Regions from separate parts of the Bacillus sp. PK6-16 genome, predicted to be linked through region 2. Evidence: a T-box and tRNA genes for the amino acid it is inferred to sense, from the RefSeq annotation. Region 2 holds a T-box; the other holds one or more tRNA genes.
What was found. The T-box of region 2 lies ahead of serS (serine--tRNA ligase). A T-box ahead of a tRNA ligase gene usually reads a tRNA of that ligase, here a tRNA-Ser.

Region 1 (19,171 bases), 630 kb from region 2:
AACTTGTTCGATGTCGTCCCACTTCTCCCTCCCCGAAACATAAATTTTAATGATCATGATTGGGAGTATGCACACGTCCATCACAACATGACATTTACAAAAAACACAAAATCCATTACAAATAATCATTCCATTACAACATACAAAACATGTCTGACTTCTCATTTTTAACCAGTAAACAATTGGAAATAAAATATTCGTATACTATAATAATGTATGAAGTTATTTTTGGATGAGGGGACCTTACATGTTAAAATTTATCTTCGCACTTTTTCTTATTGTAATTTTTACGGTTACAGGTTTCTTTACATTTTCATACTTTGCGACAGGAGAGTATGATGGGGCAGGTATCATATATACCACTGTTCCATTTCTTTCTTAAGCAAAATAAATAAAACGAGCTTAATTTTATTAAGCCCGTTTTATTTATTAATATCCATTTCGGTTGGTAAATCGATAATATATATCCCAATATAGCAACCTCTTTAAAACTGTTTAACTGCATTACCAATACCCCAAATTTCATTACTGTACTGCAAAATTGTCCGATCGCTCGCAAAATGACCAGACTGTGCAATATTTAAAATCGACATTTCTAGCCACTTCGTTCGGTTCTCATAAGCTCTACCGACAGCCTCTTGTCTTTCAGCATATGGACCAAAATCTCGCAGAACGAAATATTCATCGTTTTGAATAACGAGAGAATCGTAAATCGCTTCAAATTCAGCTCCCGATTGTGCAAAGAAACCATTTGTTAATTGATCAACTACTTTTTTAATGTGTCTATTGTGGTGATAATAATCACTTGCACGATAGCCACCATTTTGATAGTAATGAAGAACTTCTTCGGCCGTTAAACCGAAAATAAAACAGTTATCATCACCGACCCGGTCTTTTATTTCAACGTTAGCACCGTCTAGCGTTCCGAGTGTAATCGCACCATTCATCATAAATTTCATATTACCTGTTCCCGATGCTTCTTTACTCGCCGTTGAAATTTGTTCACTTACATCCGCCGCTGGGAATATATCTTCCGCTAAAGAAACTCGATAGTTTTCTAGAAAGATAACTTTCATATATTGACTGACATACGGGTCATTATTTACTTTTCTTGCGAGTTCATTTATTAATTTAATAATTTTTTTCGCGTAATAATAGCCAGGTGATGCTTTTGCTCCAAAAATAAAAGTACGCGGATAAAATGTAAAACTAGCATCCTCTTTCAAACGGTTATATAAATATAAAATATGAAGAACATTTAATAATTGTCGTTTATAAGCATGTAATCTTTTCACTTGCACATCAAAAATAGAATTTGGATCAATGGTAATCCCCATTGTATTATGAATACGCTCTGCTAAAATCTCTTTACGCTCTTGTTTTACCTCTGCAAATTTCTCTTGGAAACTCGCATCATATTGAACTAATTGTAGCTCTTGAAGCTTAATCGGTTCTTTCTTCCACTCCGTTCCAATCGCCTCTGAAATGAGATTTGTTAACTGTGGATTTGCTTTCATAAGCCAGCGCCTATGAGCAATTCCATTCGTCTTATTATTAAACTTATCTGGATAAAATTCATAAAACAATCGCATTTCCCGCTGCTTTAATATTTCCGTATGAATTTTTGCTACACCGTTTACGCTATGGCTACCGACAATCGCTAAATGAGCCATTTTCACAAGGTCATGTGCAATAATCGCCATTGCTTCAATACGATCCCACTCATACGGATACTGTTCCCACAGTTCATGACAGAAACGTTCATTAATCTCTTCAATAATCATATAAATTCTCGGTAATAACGGTTTAAAAATGTGAATTGGCCACTTTTCGAGCGCTTCTGATAACGTCGTATGATTCGTATAAGAAATCGTCTGCGTCGTTATGTGCCAAGCTTCTTCCCATGCTAACTTTTCTTCGTCTAGTAAAATACGCATCAGTTCCGGAATTGCTAAAACCGGATGTGTATCGTTAATATGGATCGCAATTTTTTCATGTAGTTGACGAAGGTCACCATATCTTTCTCTATGCATTCGAACGATATTTTGCAAACTTGCTGATACGAGGAAATACTGTTGTTTTAAACGAAGTATTTTTCCCTCATCATGCGTATCATCTGGATATAAAAACTCCGATACAGCCTCTGTTTCACGCTTATATTTCAAAATATCTTTGCAGTTTTGCGGGAAAGGAACTGGTTCAGCATTCCAAAGTCTAAGTGTATTTACAGTACTCGTCTCATAGCCAACTACCGGCACATCATATGGCACGGCCATAATGACTTCTGCATTTGTATGCCTAAACTCTAAACGCCCGTCAATTTCCAGCGGTTCAACACTGCCGAAATAACTTACTTCTACAGCTTGATCATACCTTCTTACTTCCCATACGTTTTCATGAAGAAGCCACTGTTCTGGAAATTCAACTTGATAACCATCAACAATTTTCTGATCAAACAAACCATGTTTATAACGAATTCCACAGCCGTGTCCTGGTAAGTTTAAAGATGCGAGTGAATCGAGAAAACAGGCTGCTAAGCGTCCAAGCCCACCATTACCAAGGCCTGCATCTGCTTCCACTTCTTCTAACTCTTGTAACGAAATCCCTAGTTCAGATAACCCCTGCTCGCATACATCTCGAATACCTAAATTCAAGATGTTACTTCCAAGCAAACGTCCAAGCAAAAACTCAATAGACAAGTAATACATTTGCTTTTGCTCTCCGGATCGATAACTCTCGTTCGTTGCAATCCATTGACTATTCATATACTCACGTACCATATGGCCGAGCGTATTATATTGATCACGAGTTGTAGAATCTTTAAAACTTTTACCATACATCGTCTCTAACTTTTCTAGAAAAGTTGATTTAAAACTTTCAACATGAGTAAACATTTTTTCACCACCTACATGTTATTCCATGAGACTTTTATACAATTCCTTATAAGCAAGAGCCGATTGCTCCCAGCTATAATCTTCAGTCATCGCTTGTTTTACAAGCTGCTCCCACACTGGTTTATCATGATAGAATTCAATTGCACGATGAATCGTATGCAGCATGTCATGTGCATTAAAATTCGTGAAACTGAAACCATTTCCTTCGCCTGTTTCTTCATCATAAGAATGTACCGTGTCGTTTAACCCACCTGTTTCTCTTACAATTGGAATTGTACCGTATGCTAATGCGATAAGTTGTCCAAGTCCACACGGTTCAAACAGCGATGGCATTAAAAACAAATCGCTTCCCGCATACACTTGGTGAGCTAATTCTTCATTAAATCCGATATAAACTTTTACCTTCTCCGGATACTCATATGCCATCCACTCAAAGAATTGCTCATATTCCGAATCACCTGAACCTAAAATAATACATTGTACATCTTCTTCCATTATTTCGCGGAATACAGTACGTACTAAATCAAGACCTTTTTGTTTCGTTAATCTCGTTACCATTGAAATAATTGGTGTATCCTCTTTTTCTGGCAAACCAAAATAACGCTGCAAGGCGCGTTTATTTTCACTCTTTTCATATAATGACTCTGCATCATACTGAGCCTTAATATACGAATCCGTTTCTGGATTATATACGCTCGTATCAATACCATTTACAATGCCGCTAAGCTTATCATTATATTTTCGCAGTAATCCATCTAACTTCTCACCGAAAAATTCATATTGAATTTCTTCTTTATACGTCGGGCTCACCGCTGTAATTTGATCCGAAGCGATAATACCGCCTTTCATAAAGTTTACGTTTCCATAAAACTCTAGCTGCTCACTATGAAAATATTCATCACCAAGCTCTAACAAGTCGTACATCACTTCAGGAGGAAATACACCTTGGAACTGCAAGTTATGAATCGTATATACCGTTTTAATACGCTCATATAACGGGTTATCTTGATACTTTTCACGAAGTAAGAAATTAACCATAGCCGTATGCCAATCATGGCTATGAAGAACATCCACTTCAAAATCAAGGTGCGGAATACACTCTAACACTGCTTTTGAGAAATAAGAAAAACGCTCTCCGTCATCGTAATGACCATACAGAGAATCTCTCTTAAAATAATATTCATTATCTATTAAGTAATACGTAATTCCGTCTTGCTCACCTTTTAAAATTCCACAATATTGATTTCTCCACCCAAGAGGGACGTTAATTACTTTATGTAACGTACATCCATCTCTTAACTTTTGCGGAATGAGACTATAATTCGGAAGTATAATACGAACGTCCACTCCTAATTTTTTTAGCTCTTTTGGGAGCGCACCCGCTACATCAGCTAATCCTCCCGATTTCACAAACGGTACACATTCTGATACTGCAAATAAAATATTCACTTGTTGTCCCACTGCGCGAAAAGTTTTTATTACTCCTCTTGCAGCTTCCTCCCTTCGAGTTTTCATTTAAATTAAAACTTTAATCAGTGGAGGAAAAAGCCCCCACTGATTCTTTAGGAATAACTATTAATCGTACTGTTTTGTACGCTTCCTTTTTCTACAACATACGGCTCATCGGCGTTTCCTTTTAATACGACACCGTCGCCAATTTTCACGTCTTTATCAATAATAACACCGTCTATTATACAGTTATCTCCAATTTGGCTCTTTTGCATAATAATACTGTTACGAATAATTGAACCTTTTCCAATTTTAACTGAACGGGAAACAACACTGTTTTCGACTTCCCCTTCAATAATACTGCCATTTGCAATCATTGTATTTTTCACGACTGCACCCTTTAAATAACGAGTTGGTGGCTCATCTTTTACTTTCGTAAAGATCGGTGCTTCTTTCTTAAATAATTGCTTCCAAATAGCAGGTTGCAAAATTTCTAAGCTATGTTTATAGTAACTTTCAATCGAGTCAATAATTGCTACATATCCAGTATGTTCATATGTAGCAATGTGTAATGATTTCCCGCGCTTTTCTCTCACTACATCAAATAAACTGTATTGTTCCACACCTTTATATGACTCAAATAAGTCTAACAATAATTGTTTCTTTAACACGTATGTTTGAAGCGAAACCCCTTCATGGCAAACTTCTGTAATATCAGCTGCCGTATGTATATGTCGCTCTAACACCGCTTGAAAATTTAATGCTGTTACGAGATGGCTATTCGTAATAACAACGTACTCTTCTCTGCTTCTTAGAAAATAATCAATATGTCTTCTAAAGTGTGCAAAAGACCCAAATTCATCTTGGTCACATTGGCAGTTTGGCGGGAATAAAAATAGTCCGTCTCGTTTTCTATCTAAATCCCACTGTTTTCCTGAACCAACATGGTCCATTAACGAACGATTTTTATGGCTTGTAAAAACTGCCACACTATGAATACTAGAATTCACCATATTTGAAAGCATGAAATCAATGAGTCGATAACGGCCCCCAAACGGTAACGCCGCTAGTGAACGATGCCCTGTTACTTTCTTTAAGGAAGGAAAACTTCCCGTTGCATTAATAATTCCTAACATTTTTTCTCCCATTCATTTCATCCCCCTTTTCTATTTCCCTTCAGCAATTAATACTACATCGTCAACATTCTTTTCTGGACGAATGATTGTTCCATCTTCGATAACCATTTCTGATCCAACAATCGCTCTTTCAATCACAACATTTTTACCAATCTTAGCCCCTGGCATAACGACAGAATCAATCACCATACTTCCTTCTTCCACCGTCACTCCTTGGAATAACACAGAATGCTTCACGTCCCCTTCAATGACGCATCCTTCGTTAATAAGCGATTCTTCTACTTTCGCCTTTTCAGCAATATATTGAGGCGGTTCGTTTGGATTGACAGAGTAAATACGCCAATTACGATCGTTTAAATTCAGTGATGTTTCATCGCGAAGCAAATCCATATTCGCTTCCCATAAGCTCTTCACCGTTCCAACATCTTTCCAATATCCTTCAAACGGATACGCCATTAACTTCTTCCCTTCATCCAATAAAAGCGGAAGTACGTCTTTTCCGAAATCGTTACTAGATTCAGGGTTTCTTGCATCCATCTCTAAATACTCTTTCAAAATTGACCAATTAAAAATATAGATTCCCATTGATGCAAGATTACTTCTTGGAAATTGTGGTTTCTCTTCAAACTCAACAATCTCCATCTCTTCATTCGTATTCATAATGCCAAAGCGACTCGCTTCATCCCAAGGTACTTCAATAACAGAAATGGATACATCCGATTCTTTCTCAATATGGTAATCTAGCATCTTACTGTAATCCATTTTATAAATATGGTCGCCTGATAAAATGAGAACATACTCCGGTTCATACTGACTTAAATAGTTTAAGTTTTGATAAATGGCACTTGCCGTACCTGTATACCACTTAACCCCTGAAGACTCCGCATAAGGAGGTAATACTGTGACTCCACCGTTTACTCGGTCTAAATCCCACGCATTTCCGATTCCGATATAATTATGAAGTTCGAGTGGTTGATATTGTGTTAAAATCCCAACCGTTTCAATACCAGAATTCGCACAGTTACTTAGCGTAAAATCAATAATGCGATATTTACCACCAAATGGAACAGCTGGCTTGGCTAAATTTTTTGTTAATGCACTTAAACGACTACCTTTTCCCCCTGCTAGTAACATTGCTACGCACTTTTGTTTTTGAGCCATCTTGTTTTTTGCTCCCCTTTCTCGTCTTCACTGGTCGTAATATGGATACGCCAAATGGTGGAATTGTAATCTCTACATGTGCTGCTTGATTATGGTACGGTTCTAGAATCGTCTTAAGACGTTTCTTATTCACTTGCCCCGAACCGCCATATTGCTGTGCATCACTGTTTAAAATCTCGTTATAATACTCGAAATCTGGTACACCTACTTTATAGTTTTCATATGTAGCTTTCGTAAAATTACATACGATAACTAACGCATCCTCTTGTTTATCCCCTTGACGGATAAACGAGAAAATACTTTGCTCGTTATTATTAGCATCAATCCACTGAAAACCTTCAGGCGAATGATCAAGCTGCCAAAGTGGTTTTGAGCGCTTATACAATGCTATGAGCTCTTTAAAGTAATCATGCATATAACGATGCATTTCAAAATCATGTAAATTCCAATCTAAATCTTCAAGGTCTTTCCACTCATCAAACTGCCCGAATTCTCCTCCCATGAAAAGTAATTTCTTTCCTGGGTGAGTAAAGAAATATCCATATAATAAACGAAGCTGAGCAAACTTATCCCAGTAATCACCTGGCATTTTATTTAATAACGACTTTTTCCCATGAACGACTTCATCATGAGAAAGCGGTAATATGAAGTTTTCAGAGTACGCATATAGCAAAGAAAACGTCATTTTCTCATGAATGTGTTTCCTATATTCAGGCGCACACTCCATATATTTCAGCATGTCATTCATCCAGCCCATATTCCATTTGTAATTGAATCCAAGCCCACCTTCATACGTTGGAGTTGTTACAAGTGGCCAAGCTGTTGAATCTTCTGCCGTCATAAGAAAATCTTCATCCTCTGCAAACACTGCTTCATTTAACTCTCTTAAAAATGAAACAGCATGCTCATTACTTTGCTCTTGTCCTTCTTTATTCCAGTACAACATGTTCGCAACTGCATCAACTCTGAAACCATCAATATGGAAATATCTCATCCAAAATAACGCATTTGAAATTAAGAAATTACGTACCTCTCTCTTTCCTAAATCAAAATTGACAGTTCCCCATACTGGATTTTCTTGTACATCTTTATCTTTATATTCATAGGTCGGTGTACCATCAAACAAATATAAACCGTGAGCATCTTTACAAAAATGCCCCGGCACCCAATCTAAAATGACACCGATTCCATATTTATGACATTCGTCGACAAAATGCATTAAATCATGCGGCGTACCAAATCTACTCGTCGCTGCATAATATCCCGTTCCTTGATATCCCCAAGAACGATCATATGGATGCTCAACAAGCGGCATAATTTCAATATGTGTAAATTGATGTTCCACCACATATGGAATGAGTTCTTCTACCATTTCCCTGTAAGAATACAGTGTTCCATCTTCTTTCTTTTTCCAAGAACCAAAATGCAATTCATAAACTGTCATCGCTTCTTTATAAATCGATTTTTTCTTTTTCTTACGAATCCAGTTTTTATCATTCCATTCATATCCCTTTATATCAAAAACTACAGATGCCGTATTCGGTCTTACTTCTGCATATACAGCATACGGATCTGCCTTTAAAATGACGTCACCAGCCAACGTTTCAATCGCATATTTATATATTTCTCCTTCTTCAATATGCGGTATAAACAAGGACCAAATGCCTTCTTCTGTCACTTGTAGCATTTTATGTTGCTCATAATCCCACTCATTAAAATCTCCAACAACACTCATTGCTTTCGCATGAGGAGCCCACACTGTAAATCGTACTCCTTGAATCTCATCTTCCGTCACAACATGTGCGCCAAAGATATTATAACTTTCATAGTACTTTTCTGTATGAAACTCATCTCGTTTCACTTCTTCACAATTTATTACACTCAATATGCTCACCTCACTTAGATGACAGAATTTTTTATACTTTAACTATTTCTGCGAAAAACTGCAATATCCTTGTTAATTTATAAAAAACATTCGTTTTTTTCTTAAAAATGTTAGTTTTCCTTCACATTTCCGTGTAAAATATCGAATTTTGACGAATATTCATTGAAAACGCTTTATTATTCTTCTATATTTTTACCAATTATTTTTTCTCAACCTTTATTTTATTATGTTTATCCTATTTTTCATGCTATTTTCCACTTAAATTCAAAACAAAATAATCTGTCATAAAAAAATGTTTCTCAATATTTTTTGTCACAATGTTATTGAAATGCGAAATTTATAAGCATATACTTGTTCTCAATAAAGAACGACGATCTTTCGTAACTACAATTCATAGCGGACTACTATGTTTACTCGTTTATCCTTGTTGCGAACGGTTGCTATACAAATTTAACTAGGAGGCTTTCTTATGTCATTAAAACAAAAAGTAGGAATGGGAGTTATCACCGCTTCACTTGGCTTATCCCTTACATTCGGCGGTGTATTCGCCTATTTCAGTGATTCAGAAACATCAAGTAACTCATTTCAAGCTGGAACACTAGATCTTTCTATTAATCCAAGTGTAATCGTTAATGTGAAAGATTTAAAACCAGGTGATTTTATTGAAAGGAACTTCAAGCTTGAAAATAAAGGTACATTGGATATCGCAAAAGTAGCACTTGAAACATCATATGAAGTTACAGATGCAAAGCAAAATAATGACGGTGAAGATTTAGGTGATCACATTATCGTCAAGTTTCTAGTAAATGATGGACAGCCATCTAATCCAAACGATGATCATGAGATTTTGTGGGAAACAAAACTATCACAATTAAAAACTATGAAACCTGAAGATGTCGCTACTTCTCTAGAACGTCATAACTTAATAGACGGTATTAAATCTGGTGAAACAGATTATTTACACGTCCTCTTCTCATTTGAAGATAACAACCAAGATCAAAATAAATTTCAAGGTGATTCCCTGCAGCTAAACTGGACATTCCATGCAGAGCAAACACCAGGCGTGGAGAAATAATTTTTAAAATATAAATTACTGGAGGCTTATACATGAAAAAGAAAAATCGTTTTGTTACCGGAATTGTAACGGCTGGCGTTCTATTTTCAACTGCCCTTCCATTCAATGTACTTGCTGAAAATCCTATTAACCAAATTGACTCTTCAAACGCCCAGTCTTTACTATCAAAACTTTCTAAAGAACAGCGTCAGGCATTACAAACGTTAGATGCCAATCCTGGCTTTACGATTTCGCCAGATATTAATACGAGTAGTCCCGAACCAGTAAATATCATTGTAGAATTTCAAACTGCGCCAGTAAAAATTAATGAATTAAAACAAAAAGAAAAAGGATTACAAGCTGCTCCTGAAAATATAAAAGCACGTATTGATCAAGAACATGAGGAATTTCAAAAAGGACTAAAACGTCTTTATCAATTCAGCCCATCAGTAAAGTCAGGGAATTTCCAGTCAGTACAAATTAAACGTTCTTATAAACATGCGATAAATGGGGTTGCGCTGACATTACCAGCAAATACAGTGGAAGAATTGTTACGGATTGGCGTTGTAAAACGTATTTGGAAAGATTACGAAGTGAAATTAAATTTACCGAAACAAGCAGAGCAAAAAGCGCCTCAAAAACTAACAGATAGTATTCCGCAAATTGGGGTCGATAAGTTACATAGTGAAGGCATTACCGGAAAAGGAATTAAAGTTGGTGTATTAGATACGGGTATTGATTACAATCACCCTGACTTAAAAGATGTATATAAGGGCTATCGCGCAAAACCTGGCGAAGATTCTAGCAAGGTAGATCCAAACTCCGTAAAAGGTTGGGACTTTATTAATAACGATGCAGATCCGATGGAAACAACTTATACAGAGTGGCAACAATCTGGTGCTCCTGAATTTGATGATCGCGGCTCTTCCTTCTACACCGCCCATGGTACTCACGTAGCAGGTATCGTTTCTGCTCAAAAGAAAAATACATCAGATTCCGCAGTAAAAGGCGTTGCCCCTGACATTGAACTGTATAACTATCGTGTACTCGGCCCATACGGAAGTGGAGATAGTTCAGGCATTATCGCTGCAATTGATAAATCTATTTCTGACGGTATGAACGTTATTAACTTATCATTAGGTGATGATAGCAACAATCCACTCGATCCAACATCTATCGCTGTTAATAATGCAATGCTTTCAGGCGTTGTTACAGTCGTTGCTGCTGGCAACTCTGGTCCAAATCCAGCGACACTCGGTTCACCAGGTGCTTCTCCATTTGCAATTACGGTTGGAGCAAGTGATAGCTCTATTTCCTTACCGAAACTATCAGGTCATGCGGGACAATTACAATTTCCTAACCTAATTCTATTCGGCAAAAATTTCACTGATAAAATAGAGGATTTCAAAGGACAATCTCTATCTATTGAATCTGTAGGAATTGGTACGTCTGACGAGTTTAGTAAAAAAGATGTAAAAGGAAAAATCGCTCTCGTTGCACGTGGTACACTGTCATTTGATGAAAAAATTGCTAACGCAAAACAAGCTGGTGCAAAGGCCGTTATTATTTATAACAATGTGGACGGAGAAATTCCTTTCTACGTTGGTGAAAGTACAAAATACATTCCAGCATTCCGCCTAACGAAAGAAGACGGTGAAAAACTAAAAGCTCAAATCGAACAAAGTAATACATCCTTTACTTTTGACGAACTTAGTTATATTCAAACAGAAGGCGATCATCTTGCAGACTTTAGCTCACGCGGTCCTGTTACATCAAATGATGATATTAAACCAGATATTACAGCGCCTGGTGTTGCTGTACTTTCAACAGTACCTGAATATATTAATGACCCACAAGAGGGCGAAAACTATGACGTTTCCTATGAGCGTATGCAAGGAACATCTATGGCTTCTCCTCATATCGCGGGCGTTGCTGCTCTTATTTTACAAGAACACCCAGAATACTCTCCATTCGATGTAAAGGCGTCTCTTATGAACACAGCTGATGATTTAAAAGAAAAGTATTCCGTATATGAAGTTGGAGCTGGACGAGTAGATGCATACAACTCCGTTCATACGGAAACAAGTTTTAAAGTGCTAGATACAACAAAAACAGTTGTAAATGATGAAGTAATTGAAGTACCAGAAGAAACCGGATCCATTGCATTCGGGAAGTTCTATCAAAAAGACGGTGAAGCTCTTGAACAAAAACGCAATGTAAAAGTAGCTAATCATAATAAACAAGAGAAGAAAGAATTTAAAACAGAAATTTCTTATACACCAGCTTCTCCTTCCATTAACGACGCTACCGCAAATGGTGTAAAAGTTTCTATTGCAGAAACAATTACTGTTGATGCTGGAAAATCAGATGAAGTTGAAGCAAAAATTAATATTCCAGCTGGCGTGAAGCAAGGCCGATATGAAGGATATATTCATATTACAAATACGAAAAATAAAGAAGAAACGTATCAAATACCATTCTCTATTCGTGTATCAGAGCCTGGTATTGAAAATGCTTTTTTATCAAGAAAATCCATTTCAACTGATACATCTAAATTCAATCCATATCGTGAATCGTATTTACACGGAGCATTCCAATTAAATAGCGACCTTGAGACGTTAGATCTTATCGTGAAGGATTCAAAAACAAATAAAGCGCTTGGCTTCATTGGAACATTAAACACAAGCGGACTAAAAACGGATGTGTATTACTACTTAGATTCATTCTTTAACGGCAGAGTATATCCTTTCACAAATGATCCTGCAAAACCAATTGGTGATGAGAAAATCGACTTACCAGAAGGCGATTACACAATTGAATTTGTTGGCTATGATAAAGATGGTAAAGCACGTGTGAAAGGTGATTATGTCGTAATTGATAATACACCGCCAGAAGTAAAATTAACTGGATTAAAACCTGGTATTTATGAATTAAATGAAGAAAACTATACAGTAGAAGACGGTAAAAAGGCATTATGGATTAAAGGAAATGTGTATGATTCGAATGTTGACTACTTAAAAGGAAAAGGATTAAACATTACGCAAGAAGCAAACGGAGTGATGTATTATGACTATTCTCCATACTTGCATAAGTTTTTACCTATTAATGCAAACGGTGACTTTAAAGTTGGCATTACTCCTGAATCCTTTAAAGTGGAAGGTCCAATGAACACAGGGGTATATATTTTCGATTATGCAACTGCAGGAGTTGACTATCCAAGCGGTGTAAATAACTATTGGTTTATCCCGCAAGGAGCTCAATATGCGAAAACTAGCTATGATAAAAAAGAAGTATATAAAGGTGATGAATTCACTGTGACGCTAAACGCCAAACATGTGAAACAATTTGTTGCTGGGGAATTTAACGTAAAATTCCTAGAAAAGAACTTCAAATTTGCAAATGCGAAATTGAATCCTGCTTTTAAAAAACTCCTTTCTGAAAAAGGGGTAACAGCAAAAGTAAATGAACCGAAGCTAGAAGCAGGCTCTGTTACAGTTGGCGGTGCTATCGATGACAAAAACTTCGCTGGATTAGATGGTGATTTCCCGTTCATTGATGTAACGTTCAAAGTAGAAAACGATGAGTTTTATGAAGCAAATGCTCAATTAGAGTTACCAGTGTTTGTATACTGGAAACCAGGAGAAACAGAGCCAAATAGAATGCGTGTCCTTCAAGATCAATCATTCTCAGTAATGTCCTTAAACTCATTAGTAGAAGGAAATATTAAGCCTGGTGCATTCTTAAATGAACGTGGATATTTAGATGAAAAGTTCGATTATACAAAGCTTGGCGTAAAAGTATATGCGACTGATTCTTATCGTCATAAGTTTGAAGGCTCACTAGATAAATACGGATACTTCAAACTAAATGGACTTCCAGTTAATAAACGCGACTATAACTTATATGTAGAGGTGCCAGGACATTTAACAAGCCGCCTAACAACGAAACTTGGTACTGAAAAAGACGGTAAGCTGCTTGGCCAATATTATTATGCAAGACCTGACGAAAACCTTGCCGGCGATGTAAATGCTGATAAAGTAATCGATATTAGAGATGCTGAAATTATCGCTAGCAACTATGGCAAAAAAGGACTAACTGTAAAAGACGGAGACCTTAATAAAGATGGGATTGTCGATGAAAAAGATATTCGCTTCGTCGAAAAGAACTTCTTGAAAAAAGGTCCGGATGCATCTAAATCACAAACACCTGTAGAAAAATCCAAAAGCGGTACACTGGCAGATATTTTAAAGAAATTAGGATTAACGCCTAAAAAATGATAAAGTGAAACTTTAATCAGTGTGGGGTGTTAATCCCCCACTGATTATTAGTTGAACCAATCGGGCTTTTACGGGCAGTTGATCACCAAACTAACTTCTTTGCTTTCGCTGCATTTTGAGGTGGGGATCTTACTGCCCGTTAATGCGGGATAATAAAGAGCACTCTACTTAAAGTAGAGTGCTTTTTTCTATAAACGACCCTGATCCAGCAAAAGGGGTATATTGGGGATATACAAGGGAAACCGGAAAAGGAATTTATATTAAATTATATGAATTTAGAGGTAGGAAGCAGTGTCCCGCCCCTAAATGATTTAGCAATTATTATAGTACTGGTGCCATTGTTTCTTTTAATACTTTTACAGAATGAGCGAACTTCGCTTTTTCTTCTTCATTTAACTCAAGCTCTACGATTTCACGTACACCTTCGCGGTTAATTACAGCTGGAACACCTACGTAAGCATCTTTCTCACCGTATTGGCCTTCAAGGTATGCAGATACAGTTAATACGCTGTTCTCGTTGTTTAAGATTGCTTTAGTTACACGAAGTAGTGACATACCGATTCCGTAGTAAGTTGCACCTTTACGCTCGATGATATGGTAAGCTGCATCACGTACATTTTCGAAGATTTTATCTAAGTCTTCTTGTTTGTACTGTTCGTTGTTAGCTAAGATTGTTTCTAGTTTTTGTACACCGATAGTAGCGTGGCTCCATACTGGAAGTTCAGTATCACCGTGTTCACCAACGATGTAAGCATGAACGTTGCGTGGATCTACATCTAAGTAGTCACCTAACATGTAACGGAAACGAGCAGAGTCTAAAGTAGTACCAGAACCGATTACGCGCTCTTTCGGTAAACCAGATTCTTTCCAAGTTACGTAAGTTAAAATATCAACTGGGTTAGTTGCGATTAAGAAGATTCCATCGAATCCGCTATCCATAATGCCACGAACGATTTGTTTAAAGATCTTTGTATTTTTCTCAACTAAGTCTAAACGAGTTTCACCTGGCTTTTGTGGTAACCCAGCAGTGATAACAACTAAATCTGCATCTTTACAATCTGCATAGCTACCGCTCCAAACTTTTGTTGGTGATGGAGAGAATGGTACCGCATGGCTTAAGTCCATTGCTTCCCCTTCTGCTTTTGCTTCATTAACATCTACTAATACGAATTCTTCAGCTACACCTTGGTTGATCATTGAGTAAGCGTAACTACAACCTACAGCTCCTGTTCCTACTAATACTACACGATTGATACCTTTTTTCATGGTAATTTCCCCTCTCTATTGTTCACATATATTTTTTATGATTGTTTAAGTAATTAATTAAAATACTAATTTAATGTTGTTTAACTTCTTTACATTCATATTGTAGCACGTATTATTGTGAATTACTTCACAAATTATGACCTATTTGTGAACTTTTTCACATAGAGTGTAAAGTTATTGGAATAGGTGTGGAATCCATTTCAATGGAGGCGTTTTCTTTAGATTGTGAAAGGGATTTTCTTGTGTTTTTTGTCGGTAAGTGAAATTATACCAGCGATTTTTAGAATATATCGACTGTAACTCCAAATATATCAGCGATTATTGAAATTTATCGACCGTAACTCAAATTATATCAGCGATTTTTGCAATATATCGACTTACCGACAAAACTCGACAATACTGACAACATAAAAAAGCTGTCTTCAGTAGATCACAGCTATTGAGAGAAAGCAGCTTCTTCTATATATTATTTATTTTCCACAGTAGCTCCCAGATGCATTTTCATCGGTTTCTCCAAGTGTAGGAGGCTACAGCCATACAGCTGGGGTAAAAGTTCAAGTTGAAGTTAATTCCTTCATATTCATACAGGTCCAAATAATTAACATGATTGTATTTACGGCTCTCTATGTACCCAACTGCAACAGCGAATACTTCATATTTCTTCTATTGCATAAAAAAGCAGACTATCCAAAGTCCATTTTTATACAACAAAAAAGAGATAGCAGATTATGCTATCTCTTTTAGTATGACCCGTACGGGATTCGAACCCGTGTTACCGCCGTGAAAGGGCGGTGTCTTAACCACTTGACCAACGGGCCAGTTCTGGCAGAGAAGAAGGGATTCGAACCCTCGCACCGCGTTCGCGATCTACTCCCTTAGCAGGGGAGCCCCTTGAGCCACTTGGGTACTTCTCTATAAATATGGCTCCGCAGGTAGGACTCGAACCTACGACCGATCGGTTAACAGCCGATAGCTCTACCACTGAGCTACTGCGGAACAATTATGGTGGGCCTAAATGGACTCGAACCATCGACCTCACGCTTATCAGGCGTGCGCTCTAACCAGCTGAGCTATAGGCCCATAATTGAAAAGCGGGTGAAGAGAATCGAACTCTCGACCAGAGCTTGGAAGGCTCTTGTTTTACCACTAAACTACACCCGCATTAAATTGTAAATGGTGAGCCATGAAGGACTCGAACCTTCGACCCTCTGATTAAAAGTCAGATGCTCTACCAACTGAGCTAATGGCTCATTTTGAAAGTGGTGCCGACTAGAGGACTTGAACCCCCAACCTACTGATTACAAGTCAGTTGCTCTACCAATTGAGCTAAGTCGGCTTGCGACTTCAAAATGGTGGCTCGGGACGGAATCGAACCGCCGACACGAGGATTTTCAGTCCTCTGCTCTACCGACTGAGCTACCGAGCCTTTATGTAAAAATGGCGGTCCCGACCGGGGTCGAACCGGCGATCTCCTGCGTGACAGGCAGGCATGTTAACCACTACACCACGGGACCATTTGGTTGCGGGGACAGGATTTGAACCTGCGACCTTCGGGTTATGAGCCCGACGAGCTACCGTGCTGCTCCACCCCGCGATGATAAAATATTTACTTTAGAAAAAATGGAGGAGGTAGAGGGATTCGAACCCCCGCGCGACTCTCGCCGCCTGTCGGTTTTCAAGACCGATCCCTTCAGCCGAACTTGGGTATACCTCCGAGATATATACGTCTAATGGTGGACCTTGTAGGACTCGAACCTACGACCGGACGGTTATGAGCCGTCTGCTCTAACCAGCTGAGCTAAAGGTCCTTTATGGTAGCGGCGGAGGGGATCGAACCCCCGACCTCACGGGTATGAACCGTACGCTCTAGCCAGCTGAGCTACACCGCCATAAATGATATTAATATAAGTGGAGCCTAGCGGGATCGAACCGCTGACCTCCTGCGTGCAAGGCAGGCGCTCTCCCAGCTGAGCTAAGGCCCCATATTTTTTAGGGATATCGGGAAGACAGGATTTGAACCTGCGACCCCCTGGTCCCAAACCAGGTGCTCTACCAAGCTGAGCCACTTCCCGTTAATAAAAGCGCGCCCGAGAGGAGTCGAACCCCTAACCTCTTGATCCGTAGTCAAACGCTCTATCCAATTGAGCTACGGGCGCATATGGTGCCGAGGGCGGGGGTCGAACCCGCACGGTGGTCACCCACCGCAGGATTTTAAGTCCTGTGCGTCTGCCTGTTCCGCCACCCCGGCATGTCATATTGAAAATTGGAGCGGAAGACGGGATTCGAACCCGCGACCCCAACCTTGGCAAGGTTGTATTCTACCACTGAACTACTTCCGCAAGACATGTATGAGTTATTTAATTAAAAGTGCGGGTGAAGGGAGTCGAACCCCCACGCCAAAGGCGCCAGATCCTAAGTCTGGTGCGTCTGCCAATTCCGCCACACCCGCATATTAATTTATTTAAGAAAAATGGGGCGACTGATGGGAATCGAACCCACGAATGCCGGAGCCACAATCCGGTGCGTTAACCACTTCGCCACAACCGCCATGATTTCTGGTGCCGACTAGAGGACTTGAACCCCCAACCTACTGATTACAAGTCAGTTGCTCTACCAATTGAGCTAAGTCGGCTAAATGGTGGAGGATGACGGGATCGAACCGCCGACCCCCTGCTTGTAAGGCAGGTGCTCTCCCAGCTGAGCTAATCCTCCATTTGCCTGGCAACGTCCTACTCTCACAGGGACAAGGTCCCAACTACCATCGGCGCTAGAGAGCTTAACTTCCGTGTTCGGTATGGGAACGGGTGTGACCTCTCTGCCATCATTACCAGACTGTATTCATTTAAGACAAGAATTATTATAACTCATTTACTTTTGAAAGTCAACAAGTTTTTTATATTCTTTCAAAACTAGATAACATTGCTTCATATTATATGGTTAAGTCCTCGATCTATTAGTATTCGTCAGCTCCACATGTCACCATGCTTCCACCTCGAACCTATCAACCTGATCATCTTTCAGGGATCTTACTAGCTTACGCTATGGGAAATCTCATCTTGAGGGGGGCTTCATGCTTAGATGCTTTCAGCACTTATCCCTTCCGCACATAGCTACCCAGCTATGCCCTTGGCAGAACAACTGGTACACCAGCGGTGCGTCCATCCCGGTCCTCTCGTACTAAGGACAGCTCCTCTCAAATTTCCTACGCCCACGACGGATAGGGACCGAACTGTCTCACGACGTTCTGAACCCAGCTCGCGTACCGCTTTAATGGGCGAACAGCCCAACCCTTGGGACCGACTACAGCCCCAGGATGCGATGAGCCGACATCGAGGTGCCAAACCTCCCCGTCGATGTGGACTCTTGGGGGAGATAAGCCTGTTATCCCCGGGGTAGCTTTTATCCGTTGAGCGATGGCCCTTCCATGCGGAACCACCGGATCACTAAGCCCGACTTTCGTCCCTGCTCGACTTGTAGGTCTCGCAGTCAAGCTCCCTTATGCCTTTGCACTCTACGAATGATTTCCAACCATTCTGAGGGAACCTTTGGGCGCCTCCGTTACACTTTAGGAGGCGACCGCCCCAGTCAAACTGCCCACCTGACACTGTCTCCCGGGTCGATAAGACCCGTAGGTTAGAATTTCAATACAGTCAGGGCGGTATCCCACCAGCGCCTCCACCGAAGCTAGCGCTCCGGTTTCAATGGCTCCCGCCTATCCTGTACAAACTGTACCAAAATTCAATATCAGGCTACAGTAAAGCTCCACGGGGTCTTTCCGTCCTGTCGCGGGTAACCTGCATCTTCACAGGTACTATAATTTCACCGAGTCTCTGGTTGAGACAGTGCCCAAATCGTTACACCTTTCGTGCGGGTCGGAACTTACCCGACAAGGAATTTCGCTACCTTAGGACCGTTATAGTTACGGCCGCCGTTTACTGGGGCTTCAGTTCAGAGCTTCGCTTACGCTAACCCCTCTCCTTAACCTTCCAGCACCGGGCAGGTGTCACCCCCTATACTTCGCCTTACGGCTTCGCAGAGAGCTGTGTTTT
Region 2 (13,000 bases):
GCAGAAATACTTAGAAATTGATAAATAAATGGATAATCTTCAGAACCATAACTTCCAAGTAAGTCATACCACCAATCTGTTTCATATCTAGAAATCATGCTTAAATTATAGAGCAATAAATAATGAATGAGGAGTTCAGGTAATATTGGCTTAGGATTTCTAGGGTCAGTCGTAAGTGGCAAATAATAAGTATTAGTAAGATGTTCATAGTATAAAGGAGTACTGTACATAGGATTCCATGATTGAATAGGCGCTGTAAAAAGTAAATTCGATTCATTAGTCTTCTCAGGTACGTGTTGTATTGATAAATGCTTACAAGATGTTTCAATGTAACGAGAAAATCTCTCTTTAGTCATATGTAATCGATCTAGTAGGTTGACTGAAAAGGAGAGCTCATTTTTAATTGTTGAATCAATTTTATATAAAGTTGATCCTTTTTGACTATAATGAAATAAATTTTGTAATTCTGGAATATTTCCCATTAGTTCTAACATGTTAAATTTTTCTGCTTCTAAGTGTTTCATGTGAAACAGTTGTTCTGCAACATGAGTAAATAATCCGTTTTTTTGTACCTTCACCTCATCTTCTAAAAATTGATACCCTTGTTTTTTTCGTTTGCGAGTTGTAACGCCATGAGCTAAAACAGTAGTGGATTCAGGATAGTTAGGGTCAATAGTTAGTAGGCATGCTTTAAACAGTTGACTAATTCCATAAAATAACAACATTGGTTGAATGGAAAATGGAGCAGTCTTATATAATTCATAATAATTTTTCCCGTGTTCTAAGTAATAAATAAAGGGATAACAATTTTCAAAACTTTTTTTTTCTGCATCCTGAATAGAGGATTTTTCATAACAACGGGCAAGATAACGTTGTACGTTTTGAGATGAAAAAAAGAAACTTAACTGCTGCCAAGTACAAGATGTTTGATGCATATATTACGCTCCTTTTATTGTCTAAAAATTCTAACATATATATACGTCCTTGACAGTATTTTAACCAATTGATAAGCTACTAATAATAATTTCTGGTATCATAGGGGGAACAATTATGTGGGAATCTAAATTTGTTAAAGAAGGTTTGACTTTTGATGATGTATTACTTGTACCAGCTAGGTCAGATATATTACCAAGAGAAGTAAGTGTTAAAACAGTTTTATCTGAAAGCTTACAGCTAAACATCCCGTTAATTAGTGCAGGAATGGATACAGTAACAGAAGCTGACATGGCTATTGCAATGGCTCGCCAAGGTGGTTTAGGAATTATTCATAAGAATATGTCTATTGAGCAACAAGCAGAGCAAGTTGATAAAGTAAAGCGCTCTGAAAGCGGGGTTATTTCAGATCCTTTCTTCTTAACTCCAGAACATCAAGTATATGATGCAGAACATCTTATGGGAAAATATCGTATCTCAGGTGTACCGGTTGTAAATAATTTAGATGAGCGAAAATTAGTTGGTATTATTACAAACCGTGATATGCGCTTCATCCAAGACTACTCAATCAAAATTTCTGACGTAATGACAAAAGAACAATTAATTACAGCTCCAGTTGGTACTACACTGGAAGAAGCTGAAAAGATCCTACAAAAGTATAAAATTGAAAAACTCCCTCTTGTTGATAATAACGGTGTATTACAAGGGCTTATTACAATAAAAGATATTGAAAAAGTAATTGAATTCCCAAACTCTGCTAAGGATAAGCAAGGGCGCTTATTAGTTGGAGCAGCAGTTGGTGTAACAGCGGATGCTATGCTTCGCATTGATGCATTAGTAAAAGCTAGTGTAGATGCAATTGTACTTGATACAGCACATGGGCATTCTAAAGGTGTTATTGATAAGGTAAAAGAAGTTCGTGCTAAATACCCATCACTAAATATTATCGCTGGAAATGTTGCTACTGCTGAAGCAACGAAAGCATTAATTGAAGCTGGTGCAAACGTAGTTAAAGTTGGTATTGGACCAGGTTCTATTTGTACAACACGCGTTGTAGCCGGTGTTGGTGTACCACAATTAACTGCAGTTTATGATTGTGCAACAGAAGCTCGCAAACACGGTATTCCAGTTATTGCTGATGGCGGTATTAAATACTCTGGTGATATGGTGAAAGCATTAGCGGCAGGAGCACATGTTGTTATGCTAGGTAGCATGTTTGCAGGTGTTGCAGAAAGTCCTGGAGAAACTGAAATTTACCAAGGTCGTCAATTTAAAGTGTATCGTGGTATGGGTTCTGTCGGTGCGATGGAAAAAGGAAGTAAAGATCGTTACTTCCAAGAAGGCAATAAAAAACTTGTCCCAGAAGGTATTGAAGGACGAGTGCCATATAAAGGACCTTTAGCAGATACAGTTCACCAATTAGTTGGTGGCTTACGTGCAGGTATGGGATATTGCGGAGCACAGGATTTAGAATTCTTACGCGAAAATGCACAATTCATTCGTATGTCAGGTGCCGGCTTACGTGAAAGTCATCCTCATCACGTACAAATTACAAAAGAGGCTCCAAACTACTCGTTATAATGTCTTATATACAAATAGACAGAGATTTGATATCTCTGTCTATTTTTTTTTGATTATGTTAGAATAACGGTTATGTGAGTACATAGATATTGGGGGTAGCAAAAGTGAAAGGTATGTTTTGCAAAAGATTCATTGCTTTGGTAACAGTGCTTACACTAGCTTGTAGCATTTTTATGCCATATAGCAATGCATCAGCTGAAACAGGAGCCGCTTTAAACATTGAAGCAGGTGCGGCAATTTTAGTAGAAGCGAATTCTGGGAAAATTTTATATCAAAAGAATGCAGATGAATTATTATCCATTGCTAGTATGACAAAGATGATGAGTGAATATTTAGTTCACGAAGCAGTGGATAAAGGAAAACTTAAGTGGGACCAGAAAATTAAGGTTTCTGAATATGCATATAAGGTTTCACAAGATGCTTCATTATCAAATGTTGCATTAGAAAATGGTGGCTCTTATACAGTAAAAGAGTTATACGAAGCAATGGCAATCTTTTCTGCAAATGGTGCAACAATTGCATTAGCAGAAGCAATTGCAGGTAAAGAAGTAGACTTCGTAAAAATGATGAATGACAAATCGAAAGAACTAGGGTTAAAAAATTATAAATTTGTCAATTCTACAGGTTTAACGAATAAAGATTTAAAGGGAATGCATCCAGAAGGAACAACAGCGGATGAAGAAAATAAAATGTCTGCAAAGGATGTTGCAACTTTAGCACAACATTTAATTAAAGATTATCCAAAAGTGTTAGATACAGCAAAAATCCCTAAAAAAGAATTCCGCCCAGAAAAAGAGAAGTTTGGAATGTCGAACTGGAACTGGATGTTAAAGGGCTTAGTTAAAGAATATGATGGCGTAGATGGCCTAAAAACAGGCTCAACTCCAGAAGCAGGAGATTGCTTCACTGGTACGGTTGAAAGAAACGGAATGCGTTTTATTTCTGTAGTTATTAAAACAAGTTCTCATACAGCACGTTTTGATGAAACAAAGAAGCTATATGATTATGGATTTGCTAACTTTGAAGTGAAACAAATGTATAAAAAAGGTTCTTCAGTAAAAGGACAAGAAACAGTACGAGTAGAAAATGCGAAAGATAAAGATGTAGCAGTTCAAACGAAACAAGCTATTTCACTTCCAGTGCCAAAAGGAAGTAAAGATGTTTATAAAACAGAATTAAAAGAATCAAGTAAGGGACAAGAAGCACCTATTAAAAAGGGAGCTGCGCTTGGTCAAATGGTAATTACGCCAAAAGATACAAACGACCCTGGATTTTTAACTGGTAAGTCACTGCAAGTGGATCTTGTAACGACATCTGAAGTAGAAGAAGCAAACTGGTTTACTCGTGCTATGCGCGGAATTGGTTCATTCTTTAGTGGTATGTGGAATAGTGCTGTTGATACAGTAAAAGGTTGGTTTTAAAAGCTCCTCACGATAGGAGCTTTTTTTTATTCCTATTTTTCATACCGACTTTATGAAAAAGTAGTAGACAAGCATCTGATAGTTAGTGGTAGAATGTAAGAGTATTCTTAATTTTCGCCTTTAACGGGGGAAAGCAATTCACCTAGGGGGGTTTTTGTACATGACAAATGTAACAGGGACAGAACGTGTAAAACGTGGAATGGCAGAAATGCAAAAAGGCGGCGTTATTATGGACGTAGTTAACGCTGAACAAGCAAAAATTGCAGAAGAGGCAGGCGCAGTTGCCGTTATGGCATTAGAGCGTGTACCAGCAGATATTCGTGCAGCAGGTGGCGTTTCTCGTATGGCAGACCCAACAATTGTTGAAGAAGTTATGGGTGCGGTGTCAATTCCGGTTATGGCAAAATGCCGTATCGGTCACCTTGTAGAAGCACGTGTATTAGAATCATTAGGGGTAGACTATATCGATGAGAGTGAAGTATTAACTCCTGCTGATGAAGTATACCATTTAAATAAACGTGATTACACAGTTCCATTTGTATGTGGTTGCCGTGATATCGGAGAAGCTGCACGTCGTATTGCAGAAGGTGCATCTATGCTTCGTACAAAAGGTGAACCAGGAACAGGAAACATTGTAGAGGCAGTGCGTCATATGCGCCAAGTCAATGCAGAAATCCGTCAAGTTGCGAGTCTACGTGAAGATGAGTTAATGACATATGCAAAAAATACTGGCGCTCCTTACGAAGTATTACTTGAAATTAAACGTCTTGGTCGCTTACCAGTTGTAAACTTTGCGGCAGGTGGTGTAGCAACACCAGCAGATGCAGCATTAATGATGCAACTTGGTGCTGATGGGGTATTTGTTGGATCTGGTATCTTCAAATCAGAAAACCCAGAGAAATTTGCACGTGCAATCGTTGAAGCAACGACTCATTATGAAGATTACGAACTCATTGCAAGCCTTTCTAAAGGATTAGGTAATGCAATGAAGGGTGTCGAAATTTCAACGTTATTACCAGAACAACGCATGCAAGAGCGTGGATGGTAATTAAAGGAGAACTTTAAAATGGTGAAAATCGGTGTACTAGGTCTTCAAGGTGCAGTTCGTGAGCATGTAAAATCAGTTGAAGCAAGTGGTGCAGAAGCTGTTGTTGTAAAGCGTATAGAGCAACTTGAAGAGATTGATGGTCTTATTTTACCGGGCGGTGAAAGTACAACAATGCGCCGTCTTATTGATAAGTATGCTTTCATGGAACCACTTCGTACATTTGCAAAGTCTGGTAAACCAATGTTTGGTACATGTGCAGGGATGATTCTTCTTGCGAAAACACTTATTGGCTATGAAGAAGCACATATTGGTGCTATGGATATTACAGTTGAGCGCAATGCGTTCGGACGCCAAAAGGATAGTTTTGAGGCTGCGCTTTCAATTGAAGGTGTGGGTGAAGACTTCGTTGGTGTATTTATCCGTGCGCCGTATGTTGTAGAAGTAGCTGATAATGTTGAAGTGCTTTCTAAGCATGGTGACCGAATGGTAGCGGTAAGACAAGATCAGTTTTTAGCAGCTTCATTCCATCCGGAATTAACAGATGATCATCGTGTGACAGCATACTTTGTTGAAATGGTAAAAGAAGCGAAAATGAAAAAAGTTGTATAAGTAACTTGCAACTTGTATAAGATTATAGTAAATTGATGGTAACAATTTTATAAAATAAGCGTGTTGATAGGAAATAGTAACAAATGTCGTTTCTTATAGAGAGTCGATGGTTGGTGGAAATCGATAGAAACAGTTTGTGAATCCATCCTGGAATGGAATGTGGAATATCTTTTAGATTAGTAAGCATTCCCGGTGAAGAGCCGTTATTTCTACTTGAGAGGAAAGCGGTAATGCTTTCAACTAGGGTGGCAACGCGGGTTAACTCCCGTCCCTTTATATAGGGACGGGAGTTTTTTGTGTTTTATAAAATAAAAGGAGGAGTATATAATGCTTGATATTAAATTTTTACGTACAAACTTTGAAGAAGTAAAAGCGAAATTACAGCATAGAGGCGAAGATTTAACTGATTTCGGACGTTTTGAAGAATTGGATACGAGAAGAAGAGAACTACTTGTTCAGACAGAAGAATTAAAAAGTAAACGTAACGAAGTATCTCAACAAATTTCTGTATTAAAGCGCGAAAAGAAAGATGCAGAAGCTCTAATTTTAGAAATGCGTGAAGTTGGAGAAAAAGTAAAGGATCTTGATAACGAACTTCGTACAGTTGAAGAAGACTTAGAAAGATTAATGTTATCTATTCCAAATATCCCTCATGAATCTGCTCCAGTTGGTGAAACAGAGGATGATAATGTAGTAGCACGTACTTGGGGAGAAGTGAAAGAATTTACTTATGAGCCAAAACCACATTGGGATCTTGCTACTGATTTAGGAATTTTAGATTTTGAACGCGCTGGGAAAGTAACTGGAAGCCGCTTCGTATTTTACAAAGGTGCTGGTGCAAGATTAGAGCGTGCTTTAATTAGCTTTATGCTTGATCTTCATACTGATGAGCATGGATATGAAGAAGTATTACCTCCATATATGGTAAACCGTGCAAGTATGACAGGAACAGGACAACTTCCAAAGTTTGAAGAAGATGCATTCCGTATTGAAAGTGAAGATTACTTCTTAATTCCAACAGCTGAAGTACCTGTAACGAATATGCATCGTGATGAGATTTTAAATAAAGAGCAATTGCCTATAAGATATGCTGCATTTAGCTCTTGCTTCCGTTCTGAAGCAGGTTCAGCTGGGCGTGACACACGTGGTTTAATTCGCCAGCATCAGTTCAATAAAGTAGAGCTTGTGAAGTTCGTAAAACCAGAAGATTCTTATGAAGAGTTAGAAAAGTTAACAAATGATGCAGAACGCGTGTTACAATTATTAGAGTTGCCATATCGCGTTATGAGTATGTGCACAGGCGATTTAGGATTTACAGCAGCGAAGAAATACGATATTGAAGTATGGATTCCAAGCTATGGCACATATCGTGAAATTTCTTCTTGTAGTAATTTTGAAGCTTTCCAAGCGAGACGTGCAAATATCCGTTTCCGCCGTGAACCAAATGGAAAACCAGAACATGTTCATACATTAAATGGATCTGGTCTTGCAATTGGACGTACGGTTGCAGCTATTTTAGAGAACTACCAACAAGAAGATGGTACAATTATAATTCCAGAAGTTCTTCGCCCTTATATGGGAGGAAAAACAGTTATTAAGTAAATTTAAACATTCATCGGTATGAGTGATTGGTAATTATGAGCGTTGTCAGTACTGTAATGTAGGAAGGGGAAAGTAAAATTTTCCTTTCCTCATAATTTATTTTAGTAGGGTTGACTAACTGTTTTTCTTTTGATATTATATTTGATGTCAATATGGAGGTATACCCAAGTCTGGCTGAAGGGATCGGTCTTGAAAACCGACAGGCGGCGAGAGTCGCGCGGGGGTTCGAATCCCTCTACCTCCTCCAGATATAATTGACAACAGCGCATATAAGTGGAGATTGGAGAACTCGTTACCAACACGTAACGAGTTTTTATTTTAAAACCAATCATAAAGTATGGTGTAAGGTAATTTTGTCCTTATTACACACTCATATTCCGATGATTATCTTCATAGATATGAAAGGAGTCAACATGGATCTTATTATACAAACGTTTCCTTTAGATGGAAAAACTTTATATTATGTACAATGTCCTGTCTGTAAGAACAATAGAATTTTAAACAGTGGTGCAAACGTATCACGCATTATTAGTGATGATACATTCCGTAAACTTTGTGGTTGTACTTGTGATGTAAAACCAGCTACGAGTAAAGTAGAGGCGCCAAAACAAGTTAAAAAAGCAGCTGTAAAGAAAGAAGCAGCTCCAAAACGTACAGGTAAAGTATTAACGGCAGTAATTAACGGGAAAGAAATGACTGTTAAAGAGATTGCTGAAGCATACGATATTAGTACAAGTACTGTTCGTCAGCGTATTAACGCAGGAAAACCTGAGAGTGAAATTATTGCTCCAACAAAGAAGAAGTAATTTAATAGGAAAACCCGTGCATATGCACGGGTTTTTTATTTTACAAGTTTACGTGTTTGTTTTAAAAAATGGCCAATTTTTTTTATGATTGGTTCGATTGAATCACCATCTTTTAAAATATCGTACTCATTAATATTTAAGCGTAATACAGGGCATGAATTAAAGTTGTTAATCCAGTTTTCATAACGCCCATGCATTTCTTTCCAGTACTCAATTGGTGTTTGCTGTTCCATTGGGCGCCCGCGTTCTTGAATACGATCGACAATATCATCAAAAGAACCTTCTAAGTAAATTAATAAGTCTGGATGAGGGAAGTAAGGAGTCATGACCATAGCGTCAAATAAACCTTTGTATGTTTCATAATCAGTTTCCGTCATTGTTCCTTTTTCATGATGCATCTTTGCGAAAATTCCAGTGTCTTCGTAAATGGAACGATCTTGAACAAAACCGCCACCATATTCAAAAATTCTTTTTTGTTCCTTAAATCGTTCTGCTAAAAAGTACACTTGTAGGTGGAAGCTCCAGCGAGTGAAGTCCGCATAGAACTTGTCCAAATATGGATTGGAATCTACTTTTTCAAATGATGTGCGATAACCTAAAGCATTAGCTAATGCAGTTGTCATAGTTGATTTACCCACACCTACCGTTCCGGCGATAGTGATTACTGCGTCATTGGGTATATCATATTTTTGCCTTAAATTCATTATTATTTCGACTCCTTTAAGAGAGTATTTTGAAGGGCAGATAGGATAACGTTTAAATCATCAGGATTTTTTACAAAATCCATATCGTCGCCATTAAATTTCAATACTGGTATTTCCGGATGATCTTTTTTAAAAGCATCCATTGCTGTTTCATAATCTTTTGTGAGCTGTAGTAAGTAATTTGGATCCATGTTTTTTTCAAATTCTCTTCCGCGCATGGCGATTCGTTTTTGCAATGTTTCTAGGCTAGCTGTTAAATAAACAATGACATTTGGCACAGGCATATCTTGTGTAAGGATACGATAAATTTGCATGTATTTGTCATATTGAGAGTCTTTTAATGTGCGGGATGCAAAAATTAAATTTTTAAAGATATGGTAATCCGCTACTACTGGTTTCCTTTGATTCAAGTACTTTATGTTAATGTCTTCTAATTGTTTGTATCTATTACAAAGAAAGAACATCTCTGTTTGAAAACTCCATTCGTCGATGTCTTCATAGAACTTTCCTAAAAAGGGATTTTCATCAACAATCTCTTTTAGTAAGTGGAGTTGCATGTGAGTTGAAATTTCCTTCGCAAGTGAAGTTTTTCCAACACCAATTGGTCCTTCAACCGTGATAAATGGTACTCCGGTCACGCTGTTTCCTCCTTTCAATCAGTGATTTACCGTGACTACTAAAAACACAAAACAGAATTATTGTAGCACAAGAGGGAAGCGAGCGGGTTAATTTGATATAAAAAGTTAGAAAATAGATATATGTATTAATTAAATTTTATTTTGGTTGATGATGTTATATTTGCTTTCAATGTAGTTTCCATTATTTTTAAAGCATGTATATTATCTTGGTCGTTGTTAGAGGCGATACAATCCTGTGGTACATACAATTTATAATTTCTCATATGAGCATCATTAGCTGTAAATAGGATACATATATTTCCGGCAACCCCTGTTAATATTAGATTTTCTATTTTTAAATAACCTAGTAATGAATTTAAAGGTGTTTCATAAAAAGCGGAATAATGTGGTTTAATAAAAATGTACTCATCAAAACTTGGAGCAATCTTATGGATTATATTTTCGCTATATTCATTTGTGCAATGAGTAATAAGTTGGTCGATATCAGATCTCCAAAGTTGATAATGGTCATTAACGTAAATTATAGGATAGCCGAGGGATTTCATTTTTTTCTTTAATTGTAAAATAGGGTTTGTTATAGTTTCGCATTTTTTAGCTAGTATGGGTCCGTGGGAAAATTGAAAGTCATTAATCATATCGATAATGAGCAAGGCGGTATTTTTCATATGTAATCCCCTCTCTTTTTTCTTTTAGGGTGGATTGAATTTGTAAAAGTTATCCCCTGTGTAGTAAATGGAAATAAGTGTACTTTATTTGTAATGAAAGGACTATGTTATGGAACAAGATCAAGATATTTATTTTATGCAATTAGCGATAGAAGAAGCTAAAAAGGCAGAGGAAATACAGGAAGTACCAATTGGAGCAGTTATAGTGTTAGATGGTGAGGTAATTAGTGTTGCCCATAATTTAAGGGAAACTGAGCAAAGATCAATAGCTCATGCTGAGTTGCTAGCGATAGATGATGCATGTAAAAAATTAGGGACATGGCGTTTAGAAGATGCAACATTGTATGTAACATTAGAACCTTGCCCAATGTGTGCGGGTGGAATTGTTTTATCACGAGTGAAGCGAGTTGTATATGGTGCAAGTGATCCGAAGGGCGGATGTGCAGGGACATTGATGAATCTTTTAACGGATGACCGCTTCAATCATCAATGTGAAGTAGTATCTGGTGTACTAGAGGAAGAATGCGGTACGTTGTTAACAAACTTTTTTAGAGAGCTTCGTAAAAAAAGAAAAGCAATAAAAAAATTAGAGAAGAATACTGGGAACTAACGTATTTGCATTTTCTAAAGAAACAAGTTATACTGATAATGCCTTTAATGAAGGCAACCGAATATTGGTTTTAACTTTGCCGTGCTAAGCGGGGAGGTAGCGGTGCCCTATACTCGCAATCCGCTCTAGCGAGGCCGAATCCCCTCTCGAGGTTATGTTGCTGTAAGGTCTGCCTTAAGTAAGTGGTGTTGACGTTTGGGTCCTGCGCAACGGGACCCCGTGAACCTTGTCAGGTCCGGAAGGAAGCAGCAATAAGCGGGTCTTCTCGTGTGCCGCAGGAGTGCCTGAACCGAGCTAACTGCTTGAGTAACGCTTATGGTACGTAATCGACGGAGGGTGCACGGCAGTTATATATGTATACAAAACTCACCTTAATACAAAGGTGAGTTTTTTGTATAGAAAATAACTTTTGGAATCTATAAACAGAATGGGTTATAATAAATGAGATAATAACCTTTGAGGGAGGCCGTATTTTCGTGTCATACCAAGCGTTATACCGAACATGGAGACCGCAAAAGTTCGAAGATGTAGTCGGTCAAAAGCACGTGACAAAAACGTTGCAAAATGCCCTTCTTCAAGAGAAAGTTTCACATGCTTATTTATTTTCTGGCCCGAGGGGAACAGGAAAAACGACAATTGCAAAAGTATTTGCAAAAGCAATTAACTGTGAACATGCTCCGGTAGCTGAACCTTGTAATGAATGTCCTTCTTGTTTAGGAATCACACAAGGATCCATTTCAGATGTATTAGAAATTGATGCGGCTTCAAATAACGGTGTAGATGAAATTCGAGATATTAGAGATAAAGTAAAATATGCTCCAAGTGCTGTAGAATATAAAGTATACATTATTGATGAAGTTCACATGCTTTCTATGGGTGCATTCAATGCGCTTTTAAAAACCTTAGAAGAGCCGCCAGGACATGTTATCTTTATTTTGGCGACAACAGAACCTCATAAGATCCCACCTACAATCATTTCACGTTGTCAGCGCTTTGAATTCCGAAAAATATCAGTGAATGATATTGTTGAGAGATTATCAACGGTCGTGACAAATGAAGGTACGCAAGTGGAAGGTGAAGCATTACAAATTGTTGCGCGTGCTGCCGAAGGTGGTATGCGTGACGCGCTTAGTCTTATTGATCAGGCTATATCTTATAGTGATGAGATTGTTACGACAGAAGATGTATTGGCCGTAACAGGATCTGTTTCTCAGCAATACTTAGGCAATTTAGTAGAGTGCATACGTGAAAATGATGTATCAAGAGCATTGCAAATCATAGATGAAATGATGAGTAAAGGGAAGGATCCAGTTCGTTTTATGGAGGATTTCATTTACTATTATCGTGATATGCTTTTATATCAAACTTCACCGCAACTAGAACATATGTTGGAACGAGTAATTGTAGATGATCAATTCCGTAAGTTGAGTGAAGAAATGCAACCGGAAGTGATCTATGAGATTATTCATACCCTTAGTAAGGGACAACAGGAAATGAAGTGGACAAATCATCCGCGTATTTTCTTAGAAGTTGTTATGGTGCAATTGTGTCAACAGTTTATGATGCAAGCAAATGGTACAGATCGTTTGCAAGCAATTATGAACAGGATGCAGCAACTGGAGAAAGAGTTAGAGCAAGTCAAAAAGAACGGTGTGCCAGCTGGTGTACAACAGGAAGTAAGAGAGACACGCGCAACACCAAAACCGGTACGAACAGGAAGTATGAAAATTCCTGTCGGACGTGTAAATGAAGTATTAAAACAAGCGAAGCGTCAAGATTTAGAACAATTAAAAGCTGTATGGGGTGAGTTGTTAGGAAGACTCAAATCATATAACAAAGTAGCGTTTGCCGTTTTACTTGAAAATAGTGAACCAGTGGCAGCTTCAGATGACACTTACGTTTTAGCATTTCAATATGAGATTCACTGTAAGATGGCGAGCGAAAATCGAGAAGCTATGGATACAGTAGAACAAGCTTTATTTGAATTGCTAAGTAAAAGGTTAAATATGATTGCCATTCCAAAAAGTGAATGGGGTAAAATCCGTGAAGACTTTTTACAACGTGAAGGCGGAGAGTCTGAAGAAAGCCCGGAGAAAAAGGAAGACCCTCTTATAGAAGAGGCAGTGAAGTTAGTAGGGCAAGAACTCATTGAAATAAAAGAGTAATAATAATTAGGAGGAATTAATTATGATGCGTGGCGGAATGGGAAATATGAATAACATGATGAAACAAATGCAAAAGATGCAAAAGGACATGGCGAAAGCACAAGAAGAGCTTGGTGAAAAAACAGTTGAAGGTACAGCTGGCGGCGGAATGATTACAGTTATTGCAAATGGTCACAAGCAAATTCTTGAAGTGAAGATTAAAGAGGAAGTTGTAGATC

Region 1: it has a tRNA-Ser gene. The T-box ahead of serS (serine--tRNA ligase) is inferred to sense a tRNA for this amino acid. The anticodon was not compared.

Annotation. Positions count from the first base shown of each region.
Region 1 covers NZ_CP096511.1:600,707-619,877, reverse strand. The annotation lists gene M1D66_RS03105 (lipase family protein) at 1-171, shown strand, start outside; gene M1D66_RS03100 (hypothetical protein) at 248-382, shown strand; gene glgP (glycogen phosphorylase) at 486-2,894, opposite strand; gene glgA (glycogen synthase GlgA) at 2,913-4,343, opposite strand; gene glgD (glucose-1-phosphate adenylyltransferase subunit GlgD) at 4,457-5,491, opposite strand; gene glgC (glucose-1-phosphate adenylyltransferase) at 5,510-6,640, opposite strand; gene glgB (1,4-alpha-glucan branching protein GlgB) at 6,588-8,525, opposite strand; gene M1D66_RS03070 (CalY family protein) at 8,995-9,600, shown strand; gene M1D66_RS03065 (S8 family serine peptidase) at 9,633-13,856, shown strand; gene M1D66_RS03060 (L-lactate dehydrogenase) at 14,178-15,122, opposite strand; tRNA gene M1D66_RS03055 (tRNA-Glu) at 15,869-15,940, opposite strand; tRNA gene M1D66_RS03050 (tRNA-Ser) at 15,946-16,036, opposite strand; tRNA gene M1D66_RS03045 (tRNA-Asn) at 16,044-16,118, opposite strand; tRNA gene M1D66_RS03040 (tRNA-Ile) at 16,126-16,202, opposite strand; tRNA gene M1D66_RS03035 (tRNA-Gly) at 16,213-16,283, opposite strand; tRNA gene M1D66_RS03030 (tRNA-Lys) at 16,297-16,372, opposite strand; tRNA gene M1D66_RS03025 (tRNA-Thr) at 16,383-16,458, opposite strand; tRNA gene M1D66_RS03020 (tRNA-Phe) at 16,473-16,548, opposite strand; tRNA gene M1D66_RS03015 (tRNA-Asp) at 16,561-16,636, opposite strand; tRNA gene M1D66_RS03010 (tRNA-Met) at 16,640-16,716, opposite strand; tRNA gene M1D66_RS03005 (tRNA-Ser) at 16,744-16,836, opposite strand; tRNA gene M1D66_RS03000 (tRNA-Ile) at 16,854-16,930, opposite strand; tRNA gene M1D66_RS02995 (tRNA-Met) at 16,935-17,011, opposite strand; tRNA gene M1D66_RS02990 (tRNA-Ala) at 17,032-17,104, opposite strand; tRNA gene M1D66_RS02985 (tRNA-Pro) at 17,121-17,194, opposite strand; tRNA gene M1D66_RS02980 (tRNA-Arg) at 17,205-17,278, opposite strand; tRNA gene M1D66_RS02975 (tRNA-Leu) at 17,282-17,370, opposite strand; tRNA gene M1D66_RS02970 (tRNA-Gly) at 17,387-17,461, opposite strand; tRNA gene M1D66_RS02965 (tRNA-Leu) at 17,491-17,571, opposite strand; tRNA gene M1D66_RS02960 (tRNA-His) at 17,594-17,669, opposite strand; tRNA gene M1D66_RS02955 (tRNA-Thr) at 17,679-17,754, opposite strand; tRNA gene M1D66_RS02950 (tRNA-Val) at 17,759-17,834, opposite strand; rRNA gene rrf (5S ribosomal RNA) at 17,839-17,954, opposite strand; rRNA gene M1D66_RS02940 (23S ribosomal RNA) at 18,056-19,171, opposite strand, start outside.
Region 2 covers NZ_CP096511.1:5,273,987-5,286,986, reverse strand. The annotation lists gene M1D66_RS27225 (YaaC family protein) at 1-935, opposite strand, end outside; gene guaB (IMP dehydrogenase) at 1,051-2,514, shown strand; gene dacA (D-alanyl-D-alanine carboxypeptidase DacA) at 2,628-3,935, shown strand; gene pdxS (pyridoxal 5'-phosphate synthase lyase subunit PdxS) at 4,096-4,983, shown strand; gene pdxT (pyridoxal 5'-phosphate synthase glutaminase subunit PdxT) at 5,002-5,592, shown strand; T-box leader at 5,647-5,868, shown strand; gene serS (serine--tRNA ligase) at 5,920-7,194, shown strand; tRNA gene M1D66_RS27195 (tRNA-Ser) at 7,349-7,441, shown strand; gene M1D66_RS27190 (sigma factor-like helix-turn-helix DNA-binding protein) at 7,608-8,000, shown strand; gene M1D66_RS27185 (deoxynucleoside kinase) at 8,036-8,704, opposite strand; gene M1D66_RS27180 (deoxynucleoside kinase) at 8,707-9,342, opposite strand; gene M1D66_RS27175 (cysteine hydrolase family protein) at 9,468-10,007, opposite strand; gene tadA (tRNA adenosine(34) deaminase TadA) at 10,117-10,617, shown strand; RNA gene ffs (signal recognition particle sRNA large type) at 10,697-10,961, shown strand; gene dnaX (DNA polymerase III subunit gamma/tau) at 11,094-12,782, shown strand; gene M1D66_RS27155 (YbaB/EbfC family nucleoid-associated protein) at 12,808-13,000, shown strand, end outside.